DNA from 3 places in the Bradyrhizobium sp. Kon58 genome. Region 2 is predicted to be linked to each of the others. Evidence: predicted binding sites of a transcription regulator. Region 2 holds the regulator's gene; each other region holds the start of a gene.
The links. Region 2 encodes LexA, which represses DNA repair genes until DNA is damaged. Its sites were predicted from a motif close to TGTTCNNNNTGTGTTCNG; they were not measured.
Positions count from the first base shown of each region.

Region 1: AC0L20_RS11605 (ATP-dependent helicase) is a predicted target of LexA. The motif match lies at 2,619-2,636, and genes of this name have one in related genera.
Region 3: AC0L20_RS25415 (ImuA family protein) is a predicted target of LexA. The motif match lies at 867-884, and genes of this name have one in related genera.

Region 1 covers NZ_JBVVOT010000005.1:145,760-153,176, forward strand. The annotation lists gene AC0L20_RS11605 (ATP-dependent helicase) at 1-2,454, opposite strand, end outside; gene AC0L20_RS11610 (DUF1328 domain-containing protein) at 2,696-2,869, shown strand; gene AC0L20_RS11615 (thioesterase family protein) at 2,992-3,498, opposite strand; gene AC0L20_RS11620 (FAD-binding oxidoreductase) at 3,586-5,010, shown strand; gene AC0L20_RS11625 (hypothetical protein) at 5,061-5,423, shown strand; gene AC0L20_RS11630 (SulP family inorganic anion transporter) at 5,430-7,097, opposite strand; gene AC0L20_RS11635 (caspase family protein) at 7,237-7,417, opposite strand, start outside.
Region 2 covers NZ_JBVVOT010000007.1:92,696-100,112, reverse strand. The annotation lists gene AC0L20_RS14905 (GAF domain-containing protein) at 1-567, opposite strand, end outside; gene AC0L20_RS14900 (hypothetical protein) at 790-1,224, opposite strand; gene lexA (transcriptional repressor LexA) at 1,689-2,390, opposite strand; gene AC0L20_RS14890 (molybdopterin molybdotransferase MoeA) at 2,566-3,777, opposite strand; gene AC0L20_RS14885 (hypothetical protein) at 4,003-4,194, opposite strand; gene AC0L20_RS14880 (HAD family hydrolase) at 4,365-4,991, opposite strand; gene AC0L20_RS14875 (alpha-hydroxy acid oxidase) at 5,006-6,139, opposite strand; gene AC0L20_RS14870 (S41 family peptidase) at 6,445-7,417, shown strand, end outside.
Region 3 covers NZ_JBVVOT010000017.1:124,962-132,378, forward strand. The annotation lists gene AC0L20_RS25410 (Y-family DNA polymerase) at 1-119, opposite strand, end outside; gene AC0L20_RS25415 (ImuA family protein) at 16-804, opposite strand; gene AC0L20_RS25420 (putative DNA modification/repair radical SAM protein) at 965-2,197, shown strand; gene AC0L20_RS25425 (UdgX family uracil-DNA binding protein) at 2,197-3,639, shown strand; gene AC0L20_RS25430 (inorganic phosphate transporter) at 3,738-5,366, shown strand; gene AC0L20_RS25435 (M20 aminoacylase family protein) at 5,537-6,709, opposite strand; gene AC0L20_RS25440 (GMC family oxidoreductase) at 6,911-7,417, shown strand, end outside.

The DNA.
Region 1 (7,417 bases), on a different contig from region 2:
CGAGGTCGTGCCGGTGGATTTGGCCACCAGCTCGCCCTCGATCGTCAGGGGCCCGCGGCGACGCGAGGAGAAGCTGCCGAAATCGGGCGAGGACGACTGGGACGAAAACGACGAGGCCTGTTCCTCGAAGCTGCCGCGGCCGCCATTGCCGCCCCCGCCGCCGCCACGATTGCGATTGGCCTGGGCACGCTGCCAGCCGGGGGTCGAATAGGTGGAGCCGAACGCTTCCATGTCGTCGAAGCGGGAGGCGCCGTAGCCGCCGGTGCCGCCCCAGGCGGAGCCGCCTTTGGATTCCGTGATCTCGACATTGGCCGCCGGCAGTTCGTCGAGGAAGCGCGACGGGATCGTGGTCGACCAGGTGCCATGGATCCGGCGGTTGGTGGCAAAATAGATCTTGGCGCGGCGGCGAGCCCGGGTCAGGCCGACATGGCCGAGCCGGCGCTCTTCCTCGAGGCCCGCGCGGCCCTGTTCGTCGAGCGTGCGCTGGCTCGGAAACAGGCCTTCTTCCCAGCCGGGCAGGAACACGTTGTCGAATTCCAGCCCCTTGGCCGAATGCAACGTCATCAGCGACACCGCGTCCTCATCGGCGCCGCTGTCGCGGTCCATCACCAGCGAGATGTGCTCGAGGAAGCCTTGCAGATTCTCGAACTCCTCCATCGAGCGCACCAGCTCCTTGAGGTTTTCGAGCCGACCCGCGGCGTCCGCCGAACGGTCCTTCTGCCACATCTCGGTGTAGCCGCTCTCGTCGAGCACGATCTGGGCGAGATCCGTGTGCGACGTGACCTCGCGCTGGGCGCGCCAGCGGTCGAACTGCGCGACGACGTCGCGCAAGCTTCCGCGCGCCTTCGGCTTCAGCTCGTCGGTCTCGACCACCGCGCGCGCCGCCTCGAACAGCGGAATGCGGCGCTTGCGGGCGTGGTCGTGCAGCATCTGCACGGTGGCATCGCCCAGGCCGCGCTTGGGCGTGTTGACGATGCGCTCGAAGGCGAGATCGTCGGCCGGTGAATTGATGACGCGCAGATAGGCCAGCGCATCGCGGATTTCGGCGCGCTCGTAGAAGCGCGGGCCGCCGATGACGCGATAGGGCAGGCCAAGCGTGACGAAGCGGTCCTCGAACTCGCGCATCTGGTAGGACGCGCGCACCAGAATCGCGATCTCGTTGAGCTTGTCGCCCTGGCGCTGGATCTGCTCGATCTCCTCGCCGATGCCGCGGGCTTCCTCTTCCGAATCCCACGAACCTGTCACCGTGACCTTCTCGCCGTCATGGTCCTCGGTGCGCAGCGTCTTGCCGAGCCGGCCCTCGTTGTGGGCGATCAAATGCGAGGCGGCGGCGAGGATGTGGCCGGTCGAACGATAGTTGCGCTCGAGCCGGATGACCTTGGCGCCGGGGAAGTCATGGTCGAAGCGCAGGATGTTGTCGACCTCCGCGCCGCGCCAGCCGTAGATCGACTGGTCGTCGTCGCCGACGCAGCAGATGTTCTTGACGGGGGTCTTCTGCTCCTTCTCCCCGCTTGCGGGGAGAAGGTTGGGATGAGGGGGAGTCTCCACGGGCGCGGTGCTTGGAGAGTCCCCCTCACCCGCATCGCTTTGCGATGCGACCTCTCCCCGCACGCGGGGAGAGGTGAAAGAGGAGGGCGCCTGCGACAGCAGCCGCAGCCACAGATACTGCGCGACGTTGGTGTCTTGATACTCGTCGACCAGGATGAATTTGAAGCGCTGCTGGTACTGCCGCAGGATATCCGGGTGCTCGCGGAAGATGCGGATGTCCTCGAGCAGCAGATCGCCGAAATCGGCGGCGTTCAAAATCTTCAGCCGCTCCTGGTAGCTCGCATAGAGCTTGCCGCCCTTGCCGTTGGCGAACACGGCGGCTTCGCCCGATGGCACCTGCGACGGCGTCAGGCCGCGGTTCTTCCAGCCGTCGATCAGCCCGGCGAGCATGCGCGCGGGCCAGCGCTTGTCGTCGATATTGTCGGCTTGCAGGAGCTGCTTCAACAGCCGCACCTGATCGTCGACGTCGAGCACGGTGAAGTTCGATTTGAGCTGCGCCAGCTCGGCGTGGGTGCGCAGGATGCGCCCGCCGATGGAGTGGAAGGTGCCGAGCCACGGCATGCCTTCGACGGCATGACCGAGCATCTGACCGAGCCGGTGCTTCATCTCGCGCGCGGCCTTGTTGGTGAAGGTCACCGACAGGATCTCGGAGGGGCGGGCGCGGCCCTGGCTCAGGATATGGGCGATGCGCGTGGTCAGCACGCGGGTCTTGCCGGTGCCGGCGCCGGCCAGCACCAGAACCGGGCCGTCCAGCGTCTCCACCGCCTCGCGCTGCTCCGGATTGAGCCCGGACAAATATTGCGGGCCCACCGAGGCCCGCGCACGCGCGGCAATGCCGCCGGCTGCGGGCTGGTGGTCGGGGACACTCTGGGACGTGATCTTGCTCGGCTCGGTCATGCGAATCATTTGCCCCACGTTGGCACCGCGGGGTGGTGAAAGGGGAGCCTTCTTAACAGGGATTGGTCCCTATATGGGGCCGCGGCCGGGGGTTTTCCACGTGCGCGGGCAGCCAATTTGTTCCTGTCGCTCAGGCGAATTTCCGGCCCCAGCGGCCCGGAACCATTGTTCCGCGTTGGCGATTGGTTCTGCAAGTGAGGCGCGTCAGCCGCGCCGATCGCAGACAGACATCGAAACAGAGGTTCGGATCATGCTTAGCTGGGTTGTGACGTTTCTGGTTATCGCCTTGATCGCCGGTATCCTGGGCTTTGGCGGCCTCGCCGGCGCATCGATCGAAATCGCCAAAATCATCTTCTTCATCGCGGTCGTGCTGTTCCTGGTCTCGGCCGTTGTTGGACTGGCCCGCGGCCGTAACAGGGTCTAGCCATGTGATCCTCATGGTGAGGAGCGCGGAACGCGCGTCTCGAACCATGCAGGCCCGTCTGTGGCCTTGCATCCTTCGAGACGCCCGCTTCGCGGGCTCCTCAGGATGAGGAGTTGGAGCCGTTACCGCTTCGAGGGCATCGCCACGTTCCGGCCGATGCCCTCGGGCCGCGGCACGGCACTGTGGGCCTTGATCACTGCCGCAATGCGCTCACTTATGTCTGGTGGAAAAGCCGCCACCTTTCGTGAGCCCATGTCGATGTGGAGCGACATGTTTTCGGAGGTCGCCGACAACCAGCCTTCGGTCGCGTGTCGCAGCTCCTGGAATGTGTGAAGCCGCTTGTCGTCGGCTTCCAGCAGCCAGACCGAGACCTGCACGGGATCGCCGAGGTGGATTTCGCGCAAATATCGCACGTGGCATTCGGCGGTGAAGGTCGAGCCGCCGCGCTCCTTCATGTAGCCCGGTCCGATCCCGAGCGTCAGCCACATCTGGTCGATCGCGCGGTCGAACATCACGTTGTAATAGGCCATGTTGAGGTGGCCGTTGTAGTCGATCCATTGCGGCTCGATCTGCATGATCGAGGCGCGGAACGGTGCGCCCTCGATCGTTGTGGCAGCAGTCTCCGGCATGTGTCCTTCCCCAGCTATGCGTCCGGTCGCTTGACTTGACCGGTGAGATGTCCTTTGCCACGGTTCGTCTCGTCGGGAGGAACGTCCGTGGGTACGACCATCACCAATAATCCGCCGCGGCCGGCGCCGAAAGCCCTCGCGAGCGCGCTGGAGCAGCTTGCCGCGCGCTTCGGCAACCGCCTCATCACCTCGCAGGCCGTCCGCGAGCAGCACGGCCATACCACCACATGGATCGTGAACCAGCCGCCGGACGGCGTGGTGATGGCGCAGGAAACTGCCGACATCCAGGACGTGGTGCGGATCTGTGCGAAAAACGGCGTGCCCGTCATCGCCTTCGGCACCGGCACCTCGCTCGAGGGCCAGGTCAACGCACCCGCCGGCGGCATCTGCATCGACCTGCGCGACATGAACAAGGTGCTCGCGGTGCATGCCGAGGACCTCGACTGCGTGATCCAGCCCGGGGTCACCCGCAAGGCGCTCAACGAGCATCTGCGCGACCAGGGCCTGTTCTTCCCGATCGACCCCGGCGCGGACGCCTCCCTCGGCGGCATGGCCTCGACCCGCGCCTCCGGCACCAACGCGGTGCGCTACGGTACGATGCGCGACAGTGTGCTGGCGCTGAAAGTGGTCCGCGGCGACGGCGAGATCATCACGACCGGCACGCGTGCGAAGAAATCATCCGCCGGCTACGACCTGACGCATCTGTTCGTCGGCGCCGAGGGCACGCTCGGCATCATCTCGGAATTGACCATCCGTCTGCGCGGCATCCCCGATACGATCGCGGCCGGCGCGGTGTCGTTCGAGACCGTGGACGGGGCGTGTCAGGCCGTGATCCTGGCGATCCAGACCGGCATTCCCGTGGCGCGCATCGAGCTGCTCAACGCCGCGCAGGTGCGGGCCTGCAACGCCTATTCAAAGCTGACGCTGCCGGAAACGCCGCTGCTGCTGATGGAATTCCACGGCAGCGAGATCGAGGTCGGCGAACAGTCCAAGGCCTTCGGCGAGATCGCAAAGGACTGCGGCGGCGGCGATTTCTCCTGGACCACCAAGCCGGAGGATCGCACAAAACTGTGGCAGGCGCGGCACGACGCCTATTGGTCGGTGAAGGCGCTGCGGCCCGGTGACAGCATCGGCGTGGTCGCGACCGACGTCTGCGTGCCGATCTCGCGGCTTGCCGAATGCGTCGGCGAGACCGAGGAAGATCTCAAGCGGCTCAACCTGTTGTCGCCGATCGTCGGCCATGTCGGCGACGGCAATTTCCACTGCTCGCTGGTCTGCGACACCAACGATGCCGACGAGATGGCGCGCGGCGAGGAGTTCATGCATCGGCTGGTCGAGCGCGCGCAGGCCATGGACGGCACCTGCACCGGCGAGCACGGCATCGGACAGGGCAAGCAGAAATATCTTGCGGCAGAACTCGGTCCCGAGGCGATCGACGCGATGCGGGCGCTGAAAAAGGCGCTCGATCCGCAAAACATCTTCAACCCCGGCAAGATCGTTCCGGAGGCGTAGCGCGCAGGCTCACCGCCGTTTATGCTCGCTCCCTCACCACGGAGCAGGCAATGCAGTGGTTCGCCCGCAAGACGCGCCGGGACATCTGGGACGAAGCGATCGAACGGCCGCTCGGCGACATCGAGGCCGCCGAGCGCATCCGTGCGATCTGTGACGCCGCTGCCGCCAGTGCGGCAGGCAGCGCGCGCAACGACAAGCGCGACAGCGAGCGCTACGAGCGCGCGGCGAAAGTCGCGATGGAAATCGCGATGAAGATCGCGGATGGACTGATGCGCGACGACGCGGTCCGTCGCATCGTCGATCTCTGCATGAAGGCGAACGACCTCAAGACGGCGCAGATCCTGTTTCGGGCGATCCATGCCAGCTGGATCCGCGAAACGGTGCAGCGGGATCATCCGACATTGGCGCAGTGAGCGCAGTTATTTCGCCAGCCTGCGCACGGCCTCGTCGACACTGTGGAAGACGTTCTCCCGAGGCAGGGCCTCGAACAGCCTGAACCGCTCGAACGCGTCCTGCGCACGCACCGATTCCAGCCGCGCCAGCGCGACCGTGACGCCCTGTTCGCTGCACGCCCTGAACACATCGAGCAGGATCTGCGCGGCGGTGAAGTCGATCTCGACCATGCCGCTTGCCTCCAGCACCAGCAGCTGCGGCGGCGTCGCGCCGAGCACCTTGGTCACGTCGCTGCGAAAGCCGGGCGCGTTGAGGAACGACAGCGGCGCCTGCAGCCCGATCACGGCGACGCCGGCGATGCGCTCGCCCGCGATGTGCGGATGCGCCGGCCACCAGATCGTGGTGCCCGGCACGCGCTCGAACTCGACCAGCCGCGCGCGCGTCGTGCTCCAGATGCCGTGCAGCAGCGACAGCACGATGCCGAGGAACGCACCCTGCTGGATCGGCAGCACGATGATCAGTGCGGCGGTGGCGGCGATCAGCAGGAATTCGCTGGGGGATTGGCGATAGATCGTGACGATCTGCTTCACGCGGATGATGCGCAGCGCGACGAACAGCAGGATGCCGCCGAGGGCCGCGTCCGGAACGTGCTGCAGCAATCCCGTTCCAAACGCGAGCAGCGCCAGCACGATCGCAGCGGCGGCGAGACCCGCGAGCTGCGATTGTCCGCCGGTCTCGGCGACAATGCCCGTCCGCGGCGGGCTGGCATTGACCGGAAACGCACCGAACAGGCCCGACAGCACGCTGCCGGCACCCGCGCCGAGAAAATCGCGATCGACGTCGGCCGGCTTGTCGGGATCGGACGGAAACGACCGCGTCGTCGCCGCGGTCTGCACCATCACCACGATCGTGATCACGAAGGCCAGCGGCACGAGGCGGACCCATTGCTCCGGTGCAAGGTCGGGGAAGGTCGGCCGCGGCAGCGTGCCGGGCACGCTGCCTACGACATTGACGCCCTTGCTCTCGAGGCCGAGGGCGATGGTGGCCAAGGTCGCGGCGACGAGCCCGATCAACGCGCCCGGAATTTTTGCGCTGACCTTCTCGGCGACGAAGACCACGGCCAGCACACCGAAGCCGATGCACAGCGTGAAGGGATTGCTGCGGCCGAGCTCGCTTGCGAGCACAGCGATGCGATCGAGCGTCGGCCCGCCCGGCGAGTCCAGCCCCAGCACGCCCGGCAATTGCGAGACGATGATGTGGACGGAGATGCCGGCGAGGAAGCCGACCATGACCGGCACAGACAGGAGATTGGCGATGCCGCCGAGGCGGAAGGCGCCGCCGGCCAGCATCATCGCGCCGACCATCAGCGCCAGCGCGATTGCGAGGCCCTGGTACTCAGGCGAGCCGGTGGCGGCCAGCGCCGCCAGTCCGCCGGCGAAGATCGGCGTGATCGTGGAATCGGCGCCGCAGGACAGGAAGCGGTTGCCGCCGAGCATGGCAAAGCCGAGCGATCCCGCCATGAAGGCGAAGAAGCCGATCTGCGGCGCGAAGCCGCCGAGCCGTGCGGTCGCCATCTGCTCGGGAATTGCGATCGCGGCCAGCGTCAGCCCCGCCATCAGGTCGCCCGGGAGAGAATAGGACGCGAGCGAGCGAAACAGCGGCCAAGCTGGCTTGGCGTGAGCGTCGTGCGGCATCGATGTGGAGTCCCCGGAAAGCCTGGCGTCAGTCGGTTAGACTACAGCATTTCCGTATCGGGAAGCAGCAGACGCAGTTTATCTCCATCCGGTGGCAATGACGGAGGACAGATCTGTCCTCCGTATCTCGCGAGCGGTCTCAGTAACGGCCGCGGTCGTTGTGATAGTCGCCGCCGCGTCCGCCGCCCATACCCATGCCGATCCCGACACCGATGCCAATGCCTTGCATGATGGCGCCGGGCGGCGGGCCGCGATCCGGCGGCGGTGCGCGCTCGTAGATCACTTCATCGGGCGGCGGCCGGCGCGGCCTGGGCGGCGTG
Region 2 (7,417 bases):
GAAATTGATCCCGACCTTGGCCGCGTCCTCCCAGCGCAGAAAACTCCTGGCGTCGTGCAGGTCCTTTATGATCAGCGGCAGGCCCGCCTTCCAGGTGCGGCCAGGCAGGCCAAAGCCGCGAGGAAATTTGGTGTGGCGGGAGTTGAATTCAAACATGTCGGCGGTGCCGTAATAGCCGTCGACAAGCCCCATCTCGTGGGAGGCATCAGGGTCGTTGTGCCAGAGCTCGATCGCCCCGACATGCGCTTCGTCCTCGCCGCAGAACAGCACCATGACGGCTTGCAGGAATTCACCCGCAAACACCGGCACCGCGACGCCGCAGGTGAGGCCGGCCGCGAGCGCCTGATCGGTCCGTTTGAAATATGAGTTGGCGAATTTGGTGAGGATCACGGGGTGGCCCGCGGCCCAGGCCTTGCCCGGAAGTCCCTCGTCATATCCGAAGTGCAGCTCTTCGCTGACGGCCTTGAACGCGGACAGCCCTTCGCCATAGAGACCGCCACCAAACTCCAGCCGCGTGCGCGTCCGATCGGGCACCCAGAGTTCAACGACGCGAAGGAAGGTTTTCATCGAGCGTGTCCGCCGTCTCAAGCCCTGACAGCATCGGTCATTTGGCTGCGAAGCGGACGTTCAAAATTCAGGCAGGGCGGCTCAAACTTCGTGCGGCGGAGAGGTGCGGGCTTGGTCCATCCGATTGGATTTCGCGGACGCGAGCCATACCATCTCGCCGGCCACGGCCGGCGATGGCAATTCAATCCTAACCCCCCGACCTCGTAGCCGGGGGAGGCTGTGTCAGCCGATCGGCAGGTGCCTGACGGTCGGCTGCCGGTCGGCGATAATCTGCGCCTTGTGCTCTCGCTCGGCGACCGACTGAGTTACCGGCAGCTGCAACACGGTCGCGCGCTGACCTTCGACGAGCTGCGTCACCAGCACGTATTTGCCGTCCGGGAATTCGATCGCGTCATGATGGCGGTCGGGAACGTGCGGGTCGATCTTGCCGAACTTGCCCACGCGGGAATTGATGGTGCGCGTCCAGATCCAGCGATTGTCGTAGCGAACGTCGTCGGCGAAGGCGAGCTCCGTTCCCGGCAGCAGGCAGACGGCAACAGACGGATCGGCTGCCGAGGCGAAGCCGCGCGTCGAGGTGCCGCGGAAGCTTGTCGTGACGATCGTCTCGCCGACTTCGGCGGGGCGCGACGCGACGGCATGCAGGCTGTAGTCACACATCGGGTGCTCCTCATGCTGGGATAGCAACCCGCGTCTCTTAATCGAGGCGCAGGCCTCTATCAGAGTTGAAGCATGAACGCTCTGCTTGGTTGTGGGCAAATCTGCGGCTGCTTTCCGCGAGCCGCGATCACATTATCTTTCCCGAATTCAATAGGAACAAAGCGAGTTGCGATGCATTCGGGAGGCGCGTGCGGGAATATCGCCGGCTTGACTGCAACGGTCGAGCTTGGTCGCCGGCCGCTGTTTCCTCGAACACTTGCGCCGCGAACCAGTGCCGCTTCGTGGGCGTCGCGAGGAGCCAGCGCCGAAGGAGGGGCCGGATAGTCTGTGCAGAACCAGAAAGACTACCCAGCCGGAGCGGACGATGATCCGTTCCAATTTCTGACCGGCGATGCCGATCGGAAGCGCGCGAGGCGCCAAGCACCTCCGGCATGAAGTACTCCCGGTATCAAGGACGCCCGGTATCAGTACTTCCGGTAAAGCCCGATCAGCTTGCCCTGAATCTTCACCCGGTTGGGCGGCAGGATGCGGACCTCATAAGCCGCGTTGGCGGGCTCGAGCGCGATCGAGGCGCCGCGGCGGCGGAAGCGCTTCAGCGTCGCTTCCTCGTCGTCGATCAGCGCCACCACGATGTCGCCGGTATCGGCGCTCTCGTTGCGCTGAATCAGCGCCATGTCGCCGTCAAGGATGCCGGCCTCGACCATGGAATCACCGCGCACTTCGAGCGCGTAATGCTCGCCCGAGCCGAGCATGTCAGGCGGTACGCTGATAGTATGGCTGCGGGTCTGCAACGCCTCGATCGGCGTGCCGGCCGCGATGCGGCCCATCACCGGTACCGCGACGGGACGTTCGCCGTCGTCCGCGGGCAGGCTGGAGCTCGCACGCACCTTGCCGAGATTGCCCTCGATGACGCTCGGCGTGAAGCCGCGGCGGCTGCCGGCGGCTGCCTGGAGCTCCGGCAGCTTGATGACTTCAATCGCACGGGCGCGGTTGGGCAGGCGTCGGATGAAGCCACGCTCCTCGAGCGCCGTGATCAGGCGATGGATGCCCGACTTCGAGCGCAGATCGAGCGCATCCTTCATCTCGTCGAAGGAGGGCGGCACGCCGCTTTCCTTCAGACGTTCACTGATGAACCGCAGAAGCTCGTATTGTTTGCGCGTTAACATCTCGACCAAAGTCCCCCGGTTGATGTCGTCCGATTCCGAGACGCAGAGTTCGGCAATAAGCCGCTACATACTCGAAACAAATCATGAACGGACACTATATGTTCGATACATGTTCCGCAACTGCTTAATTTACCGTGAACAGAGCAAAGTTCGCGGAACGCGCATTGCCGGACGCTCAGACGGGGAGCCGCAACACTTCGCAAGCCGTGCCGGCTTCGGCCTTCGGCGCGAACGGTGCGCGCACGAGAAGTACCTGTGCTGCAGCGAGATTCGCAAGCAGCGAAGAGTCCTGATGGTTGACGGGAAGAACGACGCGCGTGCCATCGTCACGCTCCTCCAGATGCGCGCGCAGATAGTCCTCGCGCTGGTCGTTGGCGCCGACGTCGCGGCCGAGCACGGCGCGTTCACTGCGATGGTGAATCACCGAACGGCCCGACAGGGCGCGAATCAGCGGCACCATGAACAGGAACGCGCACACGTAGGACGACACGGGATTGCCCGGCAGGCCGATCACCTCCATTGCGCCGAGCCGCCCGTGCATCATCGGCTTGCCTGGCCGCATCGCGATCTTCCAGAACGCCATCGCAATGCCTTCGTCCCGCAGCGCCTGCTGGACCAGATCGTGGTCGCCAACCGATGCGCCGCCGGTCGTGATCAGGATGTCGGCGCCGCTCTCGCGGGCGCGGCGGATGCCGGCGGTGGTGGCGTCCAGCGTGTCGGCGGCAATCCCGAGGTCGATGGTCTCGGCGCCCTCGCTGCGGGCGAGCGCGTGCAGGGCGTAGCCGTTGGAGTAGACGATCTGGCCGTGGCCGGGCGTGGTGCCCGGCATCACCAGCTCGTCGCCGGTGGCGAGAATCGCGACTTTCGGACGTCTGAAAACGCCAAGGTGCGGATGGTTCATCCCGGCGGCGAGCGCGAGGTCGCGCTCGGTGAGACGATTTCCCTTGCGCAGGAGCACGTCGCCCTCGCGGAAATCGACGCCTGCGGGGCGGATGTGCCGACCGGCGATCGCGGCTTCCTTGATCGTGATGCGCTTGCCGGCAGCGACCGTGTCCTCCTGGATCACGACGGCGTCCGCGCCACCGGGAACGACGCCGCCGGTGAAGATCCGCACGGCCTCGCCGGCGCCGACCGTCCCCGCGAACGGTCGGCCTGCCGCGACTTCGCCGATGACGGTGAGCTCCGAATCGATCGTCGCGGCATCAGCCGCGCGCACCGCGTAGCCGTCCATCGCCGACATCGCCTGCGGCGGCTGCGTGCGCCGCGCCGCGACGTCACGCGCGAGCACGCGATGGTAGGCCTCGTCGAGGGAGATCATTTCTTCCGGCAGCGGCTCTGCACCCGCCAGCACCGCGGCAAGCGCGTCAGAAACCGGCATCAAGGCCACGGCGAAAACTCCTGCTCGGCACGTTCGGGCGAATGTTCCGCAAATCTTCTAGCCGAGCGCGGGCGCAGAGGCAAAAACGGCTGAGCGCGCGCAGTCATCCCGCCGCTTCACATTGTTCCGAAGGCAGGATCGCGCGCGTCGTGGCATGATCCGAAGAACCCGACAGATCGGCAGGAGAGTGGTCATGGAAGGGCGAGAACGACGAGCGCCCCGGGCCTGGATCGATCAGCTCCCTGGCTGCCCGGGAGTTACGTCGGGCGCCTTGGGTCCCTGATCCTTGTCGGGCAGCGGATCGGCCTGGGATTTCAGGTCGGCCGCCTTGCTCACGAGCTTGGCGGAAAGCTCCGAATCTGAAGTTGTCCTCGCGAATTCAAGAAGAAGAGAGGCCTGCTTGGTGAGGTAGGTCTTGCCCAGCACGATGATGCATCCGTCCGTAGAAGTCCCAACGGACTCTAAGAGTCCGGAAGGTGGTATTCCGTTCCGGGAACTCTGTATAAAAATGCACAAAGTGATTGGGTTCCTCAGTTTTTTCCAAAATTGTTCCCGTTGGGCCGTGGCGCCAAGGGTTTCGCGACGACGCCTCGTCGTCAGATGCCCAATGCCTTCAATGCGTTCCCGACGTCACGCGGCGAGGTCACATGCACCGCCGTCAAGCCGCGCGCCCGCGCTCCCTCGATGTTTTCGGCAAGATCGTCGAAGAACACGATGCGCCCGGCGGGCACGCCGATCGCCGCAACGACGTGGTCGAAGGCATCCGCATCCGGTTTGCGCAAGCCGATGCTGGACGACAAATACAGCTCGCGGAAATGGCCGAGGACGCCGGCATATTCCCTCGAGAAATGGTCCACGTGCGGCCGATTGGTGTTGGAGAAAGCGTAGAGCGGCATCTGCTTCGCTGCGCGCGGCAGCAGCTCGGCGATGTCAGGCATTTCGCCGGCGAAGATCGCGTTCCAGCCTTCCAGGAACTGCGCGTCCGAAATGCCGATTCCGAGCGAGGCTCGCAATGAGGCGAAATAATCCTCATCGCTGATCTTCCCCATCTCGTGCAGCCGATAAGCTTCGCTGTCCCGCACATAGCGCGCGACGATGGCTTCAGGCTTGCAGCCGGCATGTCCCGCCCAACAGGCGATCGCCTTGGAGAAATCGATATCGAGCACCACGCGGCCGAGATCGAACAGAAGCGCATCCGCGCTGTCGGGAGAGAGCGATGTCACCTGCGTCCTTTCACTCAGTATCGATACGGCTCGTGGTCGAACAGCGGAAACGCGCTGAACACACTCGGCGCGTTGGTTGCGGTCGCCTGGTGCAGGCAGGATTTGTTGACCTCGGCGAACGAGGTCGCACCCAAGAGGCCGAGGCAGCGCAGCACTTCGTCCTCGAGCAGCTCCAGCATGCGGGCCACGCCGGCTTCGCCGGCCGCCGCCAGCGCCCAGCATTGCAGCCGGCCGATGCCGACGAGGTCGGCGCCCGCCGCGATCGCCTTGACGATGTCGGTGCCGCGACACATGCCGCCATCGACCATGATCTTGGCGCGGCCGTTCACGGCGTCAACGATCTCGGGCAGCACGTGCATGGCGCCGCGACCGTGATCGAGCTGACGGCCGCCATGGTTGGAGACGTAGATCCATTCGACGCCGTGATCGATCGCGATCAGCGCATCCTCTGGCGTCGCGATGCCCTTGAGGATCAGCGGGATCTTGAACTTGTCCTTGATCATCTTCACCGTCCGCCACTCCAGACCCTTCTGGTAATCGCCGCCGGTGGCGCGCAGGCGGCTCTCGCGAACGTAGCGCTTGGCGATGTCACGTTCGCGACGGCTGTAATGAGCGGTATCGACGGTCAGGCAGAAGGCGGCATAGGCGTGCTTCTCAGCCCGGCTGACGACGTCGGTGACGAAGGCGTCGTCGCCGCGCACGTAGAGCTGGTAGAGGCGCAACGCGTCCGGCGCAGCTTCGGCGGTCTTTTCTAGACCGGGCTCGGACACCGAACTGAGCATGTGCGCCGCACCGAAAGTGCCGCAGGCGCGTGCCACGCTCGCCGCACCATCCGGGTCGAAGATCTCGAGCGCGCCGACGGGGGCGAGCACCACGGGCAGGCGCATCTTGCGGCCGAACTGTTCGACCGAACCTGTGACCTTGCGGACATCGCGCAGCACGCGCGGGCGGAAGGCGATCTCGTCCAGCGCCATGCGGTTGCGACGCATCGTGGTCTCGGTCTCGGCCGCGCCGACGATATAATCCCAGGCATTCTGGTTGAGGTTGGAACGCGCTTTCCGGATGAATTCATGCAGATTCTGGAACGGCTCGGTGCTGGCGCCGAGCTCGACATTCCTGTCCGGTTGGATGCGGGGTGCTTCGTTCATTGTTATCCTCCCGAGAATTTGAAGCCTTCCCTCATCGCCTAACCCGTCTATGGCGCCAAAACCATCCTAAAATGGCATGGCTGCGAGGCGTGGGCCGGCCGGCCGACCCCCGCTGCGCACGAACCGGGTCCTGCAACGTTGCCGAAAGTTTAGTTCCGGACGAAGGATTTTTACGCTGTACCCGCCAGCGTGGCATCCCGGCCTTGAAGAAACCAGAATGGTATTGTGAGAAGCAGGCTGGATCGCCATTTGCATGGCGGCTCTCCAGCCCCACCGAACCGCGAAGCAAAAAGGCCAGCCTATCCATGCGGAAAACCCTGCTGTTTCCACTGGGCGCGCTCACCGGAGCGTGTCTGACCCTTCTGGTAGCCAGTCCGCACGGCGGCGTGTGGGCGGCACGGGCGGCAGCGAGCGCGGATGACGCCTATTCCAAGCTCAATTTGTTCGGCGAAGTGTTCGAGCGGGTGAAGGCGAGCTACGTCGAGAAGCCTGACAATGCCAAGCTGATCGAAGGTGCGATCACCGGCATGGTGACCTCGCTCGATCCGCACTCGCGCTACATGAACGACAAGGCCTGGACCGAGATGCAGGAGACCACCTCCGGCGAGTTCGGCGGGCTCGGCATCGAGGTCACGATGGAGGACGGCCTGGTCAAGGTCGTCTCGCCGATCGACGACACGCCGGCCTCCAAGGCAGGCATCATGTCGGGCGACCTGATCAGCAAGATCGACGGCGATGCCGTGCAGGGCATGACGCTCGAGCAGGCCGTCAACAAGATGAAGGGGCCGGTCGAGACCCAGACCAAGCTCACGATCGTGCGCAAGGGGGCCGACGCCCCGCTCGACGTCGCGATCAAGCGCGAGATCATCCATGTGCGCCCCGTGCGCTTCCACGTCGAGAACGGCGATATCGGCTATATCCGCGTCACCTCGTTCAACGAGCAGACCACCGATGGCCTGAAGAAGGCGATCGCATCGATCTCCAAGGACGTTCCGCCGGAGAAGCTGGTCGGCTACGTTATGGACCTGCGCAACAATCCGGGCGGATTGCTCGACCAGGCCGTGTCGGTGTCGAGCGCGTTCCTGCAGCGTGGCGAGGTCGTCTCGACCCGCGGCCGCAATCCGGAAGAGACCCAGCGCTTCACCGCGCATGGTGGCGACCTCACCAAGGGCAAGCCGCTGGTGGTTCTCGTCAATGGCGGCTCGGCCTCGGCCTCGGAGATTGTGGCCGGCGCGCTGCATGACCACAAGCGCGCCACGCTGATCGGCACGCGCTCGT
Region 3 (7,417 bases), on a different contig from region 2:
TTGGGCGCATTATTTTCATGCAGTCCGACGTTGCCAAAGAACCGCTGGATCCGATCGATGGGCAGGCGCGGCAGCCACAGGCTGAGGATACGCCGACGATTCAGAGAACTGGCACTCATCACATTTCCATTCCATGATCCACCGGCCGCAAGGGCCATGACGATTGCGCAGGAGCTCGGCATCGAAGCGCGGCGCCCCCCAAGCGCTCCACATCGCGCCCGGCGGCGAATGCGCCGCGCGCAGCATCCATCTGGTCTCGGCGGTTGAGGGCAAAGGTTGTGCGGCCATCCGCAGCAGCAAGCCGGTGACACCGGAAGATTGCGCAGCCAGCGTCAGCTTGCGGCTCGCCACCAGATCGAACTGCCTCGTCTCACCCCAGAGCTCAAGCACGACCGCACCCAGCGCGTCGCAGGCGAGCGCATCGGCCGACGTGCGCAGCGCGCTCTCCACGTCGGCGGCGCGCACCATCACCATGCGGCGCGGATCGAGACCGAGCTCGGCGAGCCCGCTCATCGACAGCGCACCGGTTTCAATGTCTGAAAAATCCTGCCGCACCCACAGCAGCGGCTTGCGTGCCGTCACGCGCCCGGCAAGGCCCGTGACAAAGCCCGTCGCGGCTGCGCCCTGACGTCCTTCGCAAAACACCTCGTGGATTGCCGCGCGCGCGAGCCCGCCCTTCAGCGCGCTGTCGGCCTCGCTATGGCCGAGCGCGACACGGTCATGATGATGCACGACCTCCGCCGTCTCGATGCGCTCGATCTGGCCGCGCAAGGCTGCAAGCGCGCTTGTTCGTGCGCCGCTCATACGCCGCTCCTCAAGGGTGATTGCCGATGGCTCTCAAAAAGAGAACCAGCGGCTAGCTCATTTGTTCATGATATGTTCTAATATAAAGCTAACGACGCCCCGGGAGTCAATCGAATTGGCGGGCCTTGGGATTCATGAGCTGAATCAAAGGGATTCCAATATGGACGTGCAACGCAAGCTGGAAATCCTGGCGGACGCCGCCAAGTACGACGCGTCCTGCGCCTCCAGCGGCACCGAGAGGCGGGATTCCAGCGACGGCAAGGGTATGGGATCGAGCGCGCCCGGCATGGGCATTTGCCATTCCTACGCGCCGGACGGCCGCTGCATCTCGCTGCTCAAGGTGCTGCTGACCAACGCCTGCAATTACGACTGCCTCTATTGCGTCAACCGGGCCTCCTCCAACGTGCCGCGTGCCCGCTTCACCATCGACGAAGTCGTCAAGCTGACGCTCGACTTCTACCGGCGCAATTACATCGAAGGGCTGTTTCTCTCCTCCGGCATCATCCGCAACCCCGACTACACCATGGAGCAGGTGGTGAGCGTCGCGCGCAAACTGCGCGAGGAGCATCACTTCCGTGGCTACATCCATCTCAAGACGATCCCGGAGGCCGATGATGCATTGATCTCCGAGGCTGGCAAATATGCCGACCGTCTCTCCATCAACATCGAGATGCCGCAGGAGACGAGCCTGCAGCAATTTGCGCCCGAGAAAGACGTGCGCGCGATCCGCCGTACCATGGGCCGGCTGCGGCTGAAGCTGGACGAGGCCGAGGAAAGCCGCAGCGCGAACACGAAAGCCAAGCCGCAACGCTTCGCGCCGGCCGGCCAGAGCACGCAGATGATCGTCGGCGCCGACGCGGCCTCCGACCACACCATCCTCCACACCAGCGCCAATCTCTACGGTTCATACAGGCTGAGGCGCGTTTATTATTCCGCGTTCAGCCCGATCCCCGATGCCAGCCGCGCGCTGCCTCTGCGCGCGCCGCCCTTGCTGCGCGAGCACCGACTCTACCAGGCCGACTGGCTGATGCGGTTCTACGGCTTCGACCTCGGCGAGATCGTCGACGACAGTGCGATGCTGCCGCTCGACATCGATCCAAAACTCGCCTGGGCGCTACGTCACCGCGACCGCTTCCCGCTCGACGTCAACCGCGCCAGCCGCGAGGAATTGTTGCGCGTGCCGGGCTTCGGCACCAAGGCGGTCGAGCGCATCATCGCGGCGCGCCGCACGAACACGATCCGCGTCGCCGATCTCGCGCGGCTGCATGTGCCGCGCACCAAGGCGCTGCCGTTCATCGTCCTCAGCGATCACCGGCCCCCGCCGCATCGCCTCGACGAGGCACGGCTGATCGAACGGTTCAAGCCGGCAACGCAACTGGGATTTGGCTTCTGATGCAGTACATCACCCTCGAGAACGAAACCGATTTCGATGGCTGGCGCAAAGCCGCGCGTAGCCTCGTGCTACACCAAATGAAGCCGGCCGACATCACCTGGACCGTGCAGGGCGGCGAAGCGGAGCTGTTCACGCCGCCCTCGCCGTCTCCGCTGCCGGCGGGTGGCGACGGCACCTTCAACGTGCCTGCAAAATTCGTCGAGCTCGCCAAGGCCGCGATCCTGCATCGCGATCCCGAGCGTTTCGCGATCCTCTATCGCCTGCTGTTTCGGCTGAAGGACAATCACGATCTCATGGAGGTCGCGACCGATCCCGATGTCGCGCAAGTCACGGCCATGGCAAAGGCGGTCCACCGCGACGAGCACAAGATGCATGCCTTCGTGCGCTTCCGCGAGATCGGCAGGGAACGCGAAGCACACTATGTCGCCTGGTTCGAGCCCGAGCATCACATCGTCGAGCTCGCCGCACCGTTCTTCGCCAAGCGCTTTGCCGACATGCCCTGGTCGATTTTGACGCCGGATTTGTGCGCGCATTGGGATGGCCACGCGCTCTCGTTCACATCAGGCGTCAGCAAGAGCGAGGCGCCGAGCGAAGACCGGCTGGAGGAAACCTGGCGGCGTTACTACGCCAGCATCTTCAATCCGGCACGCCTGAAGGTGAAGGCGATGCAAACGGAGATGCCGAAGAAATATTGGAGGAACCTGCCCGAGGCTTCGATCATTAAGCCCTTGATCGAGGACGCCGAACGCATGACCGGCGCCATGATCGCCAATGCCGCAACCGATCCGCACAAGCCTCAAAGGCGGCCGGAGGCTCCGATGAAACGCAAAACCGCTGCCGACGATCTCGAAGCGCTCCGCGAGGAGGCCGCCCATTGCCGCGCCTGCCATCTCTACAAGGACGCGACCCAGACCGTGTTCGGCGAGGGCCCGAAGTCCGCCAATATCATGCTGGTCGGCGAGCAGCCCGGCGACAAGGAAGACCTCGCGGGCCATCCCTTCGTCGGTCCGGCCGGCCAGATGCTCGACAGGGCGCTGCAGGAGGCCGGCGTCGACCGCAAGAAGGTCTATGTCACCAACGCGGTGAAACACTTCAAATTCGTGCCGCGCGGCAAGATCCGCCTGCATCAGAAGCCGAATACGCCGGAGATAAAGGCCTGCCGGCAGTGGTATGAGCGGGAAGTCTCCGTCATCCAGCCCGATCTCATCGTCGCGATGGGCGCGACCGCCGCACAGAGCGTGTTCGGCAAGATCACCCCGATCGGAAAGAACCGCGGCCGGCTGATCGACCTGCCCGACGGCCGCAAGGCGCTGGTGACGGTGCACCCATCCTATCTGCTGCGGTTGCCCGATCCGGAAGCCAAGGTGCTGGAATATCAGCGCTTTGTCGAAGATTTGAAGATCGCCGCCGGCTTGCAGAAGAAAGCGGCGCGCGCCGCCTAGATACAGGTGGGAAAACGACTTTCAAGCCTCGGTTGTCATCCAGCCTTCAAATCCATCGGGGACAATAGCCCTTACAGAAAGTTAAGGGGCGTCCAGACATGACCGATGTTGCATTCGACCGCGCGGTAGCCGATCCCGCGCCGATCCAGCCGGCCTCGCGGCCAAATCTCGACAAGGGCTTCAATCCGCTGACGATGATCCTGTTCTTCGGCATCCTCGCCGCGGGCCTGCTCTATGTGGCCTACAGCATCTATTCCGATGTCGATGCGACCGGTACCAGGGTCACGAGCTACCTGCCCTATATCCTCCTTATCGTTGCGCTCCTGATTGCGCTCGGCTTCGAATTCGTAAACGGTTTCCACGACACCGCCAACGCGGTTGCGACGGTGATCTACACCCATTCGCTGCCGGCCGAAGTTGCGGTGATGTGGTCGGGCTTCTTCAACTTCCTCGGCGTGCTCATGTCCTCCGGCGCGGTCGCTTTCGGCATCGTTTCGCTGCTGCCGGTGGAGCTGATCCTGCAGGTCGGCTCAAGCGCCGGTTTCGCGATGGTGTTCGCCCTGCTGATCGCCGCGATCCTGTGGAACCTCGGCACCTGGTATTTTGGCCTGCCGGCCTCCTCCTCGCACACCCTGATCGGCTCGATCATCGGCGTTGGCGTTGCCAACGCGCTGATGCGCGGCCGCGACGGCACATCGGGCGTGGACTGGGGCAAGGCCACCGAGATCGGCTATGCACTGCTGCTGTCGCCGCTGGTCGGCTTCGTCTGCGCCGCCGGCCTGCTGCTGCTGCTCAAGCTGATGATCAAGAACCCGGCGCTCTATGCCGCCCCTGAGGGTAATAAAGCCCCGCCGATCTGGATTCGCGGCCTGCTGATCCTGACCTGCACCGGCGTCAGCTTCGCCCATGGTTCGAACGACGGCCAGAAGGGCATGGGCCTGATCATGCTGATCCTGATCGGCACCGTGCCCACGGCCTATGCGCTCAACCGCGCATTGCCGGAGTCGCAGGTCGCCCAGTTCGCGAAGATCTCGGAAGCCGCCTCCAAGGTGGTTGCGGCCAAGGGCGCCGGCCATGCGATCATCGGCGATCCCCGTCCTGCGGTGACGCAATACGTCACCTCGCATCACATCAGCGAAGGCACCTACCCTTCGCTGGCAGTGCTGGTGAAAGATGTCGGCGAGCAGGTCGCGAAATACGGTTCGCTGAACAAGGTGCCGGCGGAAGTCGTCGGCAACACCCGCAACGACATGTACCTGACCTCGGAAGCGATCCGCTTCCTGATGAAGGACAAGGAAAACGACCTCAGCAAGGAAGAGGTCGGGACCTTGAATGCCTACAAGGGCGGCCTCGACAGCGCGACCAAGTTCATCCCGACCTGGGTGAAAGTGGCGGTCGCGATCGCGCTCGGCCTTGGCACCATGATCGGCTGGAAGCGCATCGTCGTCACCGTCGGCGAGAAGATCGGCAAGACCCATCTCACCTACGCGCAGGGTGCCTCCGCCGAGCTCGTCGCCGCCGCCACGATCGGCGCCGCCGACGTGTTCGGCCTGCCGGTCTCGACCACTCACGTGCTGTCGTCCGGCGTCGCCGGCACCATGGCCGCGAACGGTTCGGGTCTCCAGGTCGCCACCATCAGGAACATGGTGCTGGCCTGGGTGCTGACCCTGCCGGTCGCCATCCTGCTGTCGGGCACACTGTACGTGATCTTCTCGCGGATCTTCTGAAGATATCTCCACTCCCTCTCCCCGTTCTTACGGGGAGAGGGTTGGGGTGAGGGGCTGCTTCCGCGATCGCGGTGAGAGACGGACTCGCGGAGAGTCCCCCTCACCCGGAATTCAAGCTGCGCTCGAATTCCGACCTCTCCCCGCAAGCGGGGCGAGGTGAAGTAAGAGCCTTACGACGCCGCGAGCGATTCCTCGACCAGCTTGACCCAATACGACGTGCCGAAGACGATCGCCTCGTCGTCGAAATTGTAGGCGGGGTGATGCAGGCCGGCGCTGTCGCCGTTGCCGCAGAAAATGAAGGCGCCGGGGCGTGCCTCCAGCATATAGGCGAAATCCTCGCCGCCCATCAGCGGCGGCATCTCGAGGACGTTGGCCTCGCCCGCAACTTGCCCCGCGATGCGACGTGCGATCTCGGTCTCCGGGGCGTGATTGTTCACCACCGGATAATTGCGCTGGTAGCGCAGGTCGATCTTGGCGCCGGTGATCTGCGCCACGCCCGCCACAACCTCGTGTACGCGCTTCTCCACCAGCTTGCGCACCTCCGGCGACAGCGTGCGGATGGTGCCCCTCAGTGTCGCGGTTTGCGGAATAACGTTACGGGCATTGCCCGCGTGGAACTCGCAAATCGAAATCACGGCCGATTCCAGCGGATCGATGCTGCGCGCGACGATCGACTGCAGCGCCGTGATCACTTGCGCGCCGACCAGAACGGAATCGACACATTTGTGCGGCCGCGCGGCATGGCCGCCGAGGCCTTCGATCATGATATCGACCTCGTCGGTCGCCGCCATGATCGGACCTGGCCGGATCGCGAACGAGCCCACCGGAATGCCCGGACCGTTGTGCATGCCGTAGACCTGCTCGATGCCGAAGCGCTCCATCATTCCGTCCTTGACCATCGCCAAGCCGCCGGCGCCACCCTCCTCGGCCGGCTGGAAAATCACCACCGCATCTCCGGCAAAGTTGCGGGTCTCGGCGAGATAACGCGCAGCACCGAGCAGCATCGCGGTGTGGCCGTCATGGCCGCAGGCGTGCATCTTGCCCGGGGTCTTCGAAGCGTAAGGCAGGTTGGTCTGTTCCTCGACCGGCAGCGCATCCATGTCGGCACGCAGGCCGATGGCCTTGAGGCCCTCGCCAGCCGGCTTGCTGCCCTTGATCACGCCGACCACGCCGGTCTGGCCGATCCCCGTCACGACCTGATCGCAGCCGAATTCGCGCAGGCGGTCCGCGACGAATGCTGCGGTGCGGTGGACGTCATAGAGCAGCTCCGGATGCTGGTGGATGTCCCGGCGCCAGGCCTGAATATCGGGTTGAAGGTCGGCGACGCGGTTCACGATGGGCATGGAGGGTCTCAAGCTTTGTTGAAAATGCAGGCCTGTCTACCATGCAAGCACCAGTCCACCCAACTGGCGGGGATCGGGGTGTAGCCCTGACTCACAGGCATGGCCGGACTTGTCCCGGCCATCCACGTCTGACTATTAGAACGGAAAGCGCGTGGATGCCCCGGACAAGCCCGGGCATGACGCCTGTTGGGTGGAAGCAGAATGCCAAGGCGGCTCGAAGGTGAGTTTGACTACATTGTCATTGGGGCCGGCACGGCGGGCTGCATCCTCGCCAACCGGCTGTCTGCCGACTCCAGCAATCGCGTCCTCGTCCTCGAAGCCGGCGGCGACGACAACTGGATCTGGTTCCACATTCCCGTCGGCTATCTCTTCGCCATCGGCAATCCGCGCTCGGACTGGATGTTCAGGACCGAGGTCGAGCCCGGGCTGAACGGCCGCTCGCTCGCCTATCCCCGTGGCAAGGTGATCGGCGGCTCCTCGGCGATCAACGCCATGATCTCGATGCGTGGACAGGCCGCCGATTACGATCACTGGCGCCAGCTCGGCATGACCGGCTGGGGTTATGACGACGTGCTGCCGCTGTTCAAACGGCTCGAGGATCACTTCCTTGGCGCAAGCGAGCATCACGGCGCCGGCGGCGGCTGGCGCATCGAGGCGCCGCGGCTGTCCTGGGACGTCCTCGATGCCGTGGGCGATGCAGCCGAGGAG